2 regions of the Ruminococcus sp. RTP21484sp1_RTP21281st1_A8_RTP21281_210402 genome follow, and region 1 is predicted to be linked to the other one. Evidence: riboswitches for the same ligand, from Rfam matches in the RefSeq annotation. Region 1 holds a riboswitch; the other holds the start of a gene.
The links. A riboswitch is a leader RNA that binds a small molecule or an ion and turns the genes downstream of it on or off. The one in region 1 is predicted to bind FMN.
Positions count from the first base shown of each region.

Region 2: another riboswitch for FMN. It lies ahead of ribD (bifunctional diaminohydroxyphosphoribosylaminopyrimidine deaminase/5-amino-6-(5-phosphoribosylamino)uracil reductase RibD); the one in region 1 lies ahead of AB5170_RS10710 (ECF transporter S component).

Region 1 covers NZ_JBCPGE010000019.1:22,245-24,644, forward strand. The annotation lists gene AB5170_RS10700 (DUF1294 domain-containing protein) at 1-77, shown strand, start outside; gene AB5170_RS10705 (mechanosensitive ion channel family protein) at 257-1,165, shown strand; FMN riboswitch at 1,260-1,397, shown strand; gene AB5170_RS10710 (ECF transporter S component) at 1,561-2,196, shown strand; gene AB5170_RS10715 (DUF6783 domain-containing protein) at 2,160-2,339, opposite strand; gene AB5170_RS10720 (DUF6783 domain-containing protein) at 2,271-2,400, shown strand, end outside.
Region 2 covers NZ_JBCPGE010000009.1:33,942-36,341, reverse strand. The annotation lists gene AB5170_RS06085 (class I SAM-dependent methyltransferase) at 1-483, shown strand, start outside; FMN riboswitch at 956-1,070, shown strand; gene ribD (bifunctional diaminohydroxyphosphoribosylaminopyrimidine deaminase/5-amino-6-(5-phosphoribosylamino)uracil reductase RibD) at 1,347-2,400, shown strand, end outside.

The DNA.
Region 1 (2,400 bases):
CCAGAAAGTGGAAATTTCGCCTGGGTGTGCCGTTAATTCTGGCAGCGCAGTTGATACTGTGGAGAGTCTTGCAGTAGACGGTGGATAATTTGCTTCCAAAATGAATTTCCGGTGGAAAACAGGCCAGATTGCCCTGTTTTAAATGGGTATTAGTTCCTGCCGCTTTTGCGATTTTGAGCGGAGTGGACGAAATTGTTTTTGGATAACAAGGGACAAAGTTGTTTGTGGGAAAGGACTGAAAAAAGGAGATGGGAATTTGGAAGGACAGGTTATAGAGAATGCAGTTCAGGAGACTGTCCAGGAAACAGTGGATAAAGTAAACTCCAACTGGGATCAGATCAAGGCTTACTTTAACGGTCATATTCCGGATTTGATCAGCTTCGGAATGAAAGTGGTTCTTTCTATTGTAGCGTTTTATGTGGGAACAAAGCTGATCAAGTGGCTGCTGAAGGTTGCGAAGCGTTCCATGGAAAAGGCCGGTATAGACATGGGGGTTGCCCAGTTCATCTGTTCTTTTGGGAAATTTTTGCTGTATCTGATTCTGATTTTTAATATAGCTACTAATTTCGGTGTGAAGGAATCTTCAGTAGCAGCTCTTTTGGGAACTGCCGGCGTTACCATCGGTCTTGCTTTGCAGGGCGGTCTGGAGAATCTGTCTGGCGGTGTTATGCTGCTTTTGTTTAAGCCCTTTCAGGTAGGTGATTATATTATACAGGATCAGGCTGGTGGGACGGAGGGAACCGTATATAAGGTTGAGATGTTCTATACGACCCTGATCACCATTGACAATAAGCACGTAATCATTCCAAATGGAAAATTATCCAACAGTACCATTATCAATGTAACTGCGCAGAATTTGCGTAACCTGGAAATCAAAGTGGGAATTTCCTATGATTCCGATATTAAGAAAGCAAAAAAGCTTTTGCAGCACATTTTACAGGAAGATCCCGGAACCAAATCGGACAAAGACATGCTGGTCTTTGTAGACGAACTTGCTGACAGCGCCGTAGTCATGGGCCTTCGCGTCTGGGTGCCCACCGATAAATACTGGAAGATCAAATGGCGCCTCAATGAGAAAATCAAAGAATCTTTTGATGCCAACGGAATTTCCATTCCGTATCCACAGATGGATGTACATGTTGTGGAGACAAATAAAGACAAATGATAATAGATATATAATAGAAAATATGAAATAGATGTACAAATAGATTTCCTATTGAAATTATCTTATTTCTATTGTATAATCCACCATGAAAAGAAAATTTCTTCGGGGCAGGGTGATCGAAATCTTTGGAAATCGAAATTCCCTACCGGCGGTATAGTCCGCGACCCGCTTTGGCGGCTGATTTGGTGAAATTCCAAAACCGACAGTAAAGTCTGGATGAGAGAAGAACGCGCAGAATATTTAGATCGGTTGATTTTTTTGTACGTGCTCATTGCCCCGGAAGAGATTCCGGGGCTTTTTATGTGGTGATTTTAACGTTACTGTTTACTGGTAACATTTTAATCCCATACTTGCAGAAATTTTCTTTAAATATTATAATTTAAGGAGCAATGAGTATGAGCGAACAAGTAATCAAAAATGGAAACGTAATGGAGCGAAGCCGCACCAGAACCATTGCCCAGGTAGCAATGTTAGGTGCTGTGGCAGGTGTGTTGATGAATTTTGAGGTACCGCTGCCATTTCTGGCACCGTCCTTTTATCAGTTGGATTTCTCTGAGATTCCAGCACTGATCGGTTCTTTTGCAATGGGACCTGTAGCAGGTATACTGATTGAACTGGTGAAAATTCTGGTACATCTGGTAACCAAGGGAACTATGACAGCAGGCGTTGGTGATGTGGCAAACTTCCTCTTTGGCTGTTCTTATGTAGTTCCAGCCGGACTGATTTATCGTTATCAGCATAAGAAGACAAGAACACACGCAGTGGCAGGTATGGCAGCAGGTGTAATTCTTACCACAGTGCTTGCATGCTTTGTAAACGCATTTGTACTTCTTCCGGCATACGGCAAGGCATTTGGAATGCCGGTACAGGCATTTATTGAAATGGGTGCAGCAGTACACAGCGGTGTAACCAACCTTCTTACTTTTGCAATTATGATTCTTGTACCATTCAATTTATTCAAATACACATTAACCTCAGTGATCGTGTTTTTTATTTATAAAAGAATCCGTGTGATTCTTCGCGGTGACTGATTTTCTGTTCCTTGGTGAGATCTAGAGCCTGTTTGAAAAATCATTCCCGCAATCTGCACGCCCCACTTTGCGGTATATTTTGCCCGAATTCGGTTGCCGTAGCCCGCTACGGCGCCCTTATCCGGACAAAATCTCCCACAAATTGTGACGCACATCTTGCAGAAAGCCTTTTTCAAACACGCTCTAGCGAGACCTCTGACCAGA
Region 2 (2,400 bases), on a different contig from region 1:
CCTCATGTAATCGAATACCGGCGGGGACTTCTTCCCGAACCAGAAAGGGAATTATATATTTCCGGGGATGCCTTTGCAAAGGATTGGATCAAAAAAGTTCGCAATGATGTATTTGATGCTCCTATTCTCGTTACTGCAGGCGGGTTATTTCATTATTTTGAGGAACATAAGGTCATTGCCCTTCTGCGTATGATTGGGCAATTTGGAAATATGGAAGTTGTTTTTGATACGGTGAACAAAAGAGGAATGACCATGATGAAGAAAAAATATATGAAACAGGTCGGCCATGCCGATGCACAAATGTTCTTTTATGTGAATTCAGCGGAAGAACTGGCAGCAAAGATCGGGGGTAATGTGAAGGTGATTGCGGAGGAACCATACTATCGTTACATCCCTAAAAATGGCTTAAAGCTATCCACAAAGGTCAGTATGACAGTTTCTGATCAATTCAAGATGGTAAAGATGATACATCTAAAACTATAGTGGATATACAATATCAGAGAGAGAGAACTTTATCATTTTTTCGGACGCACTGATGAAACACCATCAAAAGCCGCTTTCTATCACCAGCGTGCAAAATTAAAAGATAATGCACTATGGGAACTTTTGCAAATCTTTAACCAGAAGCTTCAACCAACTCTATACAGAAACCGTTATCGTTTGGTTGCTTGTGACGGTTCTGTTGCTGATGAAGTCGATCCGGAACTTCTGGCAAAAGTATTGGCTAATCCAGAGATGTGGGCATTGCTCAATTCACTGGCGAAAACGATGAAGTAATGAAAAATAGTGAAAAAATAGTGTAATTTTAATGAAAAAACAATTCATAAAACGATATAATATATGGATAAAATGAGGATATTTATTGTGTATATGGATATTCTATCTCCATCAGTAAACTAAGTAAAATAAAAATTCTGCTTTACAAACAACAGATAAAGTATTAAAATAAACAAAAAGATATCTTCAGGGCAGGGTGAGATTCCCTACCGGCGGTAAAGCCCGCGAGCCGAGAGGCATGATCCGGTGAGATTCCGGGGCCGACAGTACAGTCTGGATGGAAGAAGATGATAGTACAGTTGATTTTTTGTATGAATGAATGTAGTATCAGAGCTCTGAGATGGTGATCCATTTCAGAGCTTTTTATATAGGAAAATCAGACATTCATTTATCAATCATATGTAACAGATCAATTCCACCCTGCAGATATTTCTGCAGGCTTTTTTTGTATCTGGTACATCGTTTTCGAAATAACTATACCATTCACTTGTCTGTGAATCCGATTGCACATGTTTAAAAGCCTCGGCGTAGCCCAGGCAAAGAACAGGAATAAGAAAGAAGGAATAGAAATGACGGATCAGGAATATATGCTTCGGGCTATTCAACTGGCCAAAAAAGGAGAAGGCTGGACGAATCCCAATCCTATGGTAGGGGCAGTGATCGTAAAAGACGGAAAGATCATCGGGGAAGGCTATCATAAAAAGTATGGAGAACTTCACGCGGAACGTAATGCAATTGCTTCTCTTACAGAATCAGCAGAAGGTGCGGTGATTTATGTCACGTTGGAGCCTTGCTGTCATCATGGTAAAACACCTCCATGTACGGAAGCGATCATTGAACAGAAGATCAGAAAAGTGGTGATCGGTTCCAGAGATCCGAATCCGAAAGTGGCAGGAAAAGGTGTACAGATGTTAAGGGAAGCCGGTGTAACAGTAGTTGAAGATTTTATGAGAGAAGAATGTGATCAGCTGAACCCGGTGTTTTTCCATTATATTACTACGAAGACCCCTTATGTGGTAATGAAGTATGCCATGACACTGGATGGGAAGATCGCAACGAAAACAGGAGCATCAAAATGGATCACCGGAGAATCTGCACGAAAAGAAGTACAGCATATGCGGCATCAGTACATGGGAATCATGGCTGGTATTGGAACTGTGCTTGCAGATGATCCGATGTTAAACGTCCGGGTAGAAGGCTGGAAAAGTCCTGTCAGGATTGTGTGTGACAGTAAGCTCAGGATCCCGCCGGGCAGTCAGATTGTAAAAAGTGCGGAAAAGTACCGGACGATCGTGGCTTATGCAGAACAGAAAAATGCAAAAGAGAAAATAAAAATATTACATACCATGGGAGTTGAAACCATTTACTGTCCCGACGAAAAGAATCAGATAGACCTTAAGAAGCTGATGGCAGATCTTGGAAACAGAGGCATTGACAGCATCCTCCTGGAGGGAGGAGGTACGTTAAATGACAGTGCACTGCGAGCTGGAATTGTAAAGGAAGTACAGGCTTTTGTGGCACCAAAGCTGTTTGGCGGTGTGGCTGGGAAGACACCGGTAGAGGGTATTGGAGTTGAACTGCCGTCTGAAGCAGTGGAACTGAAATATACAGATATCTGTCAGA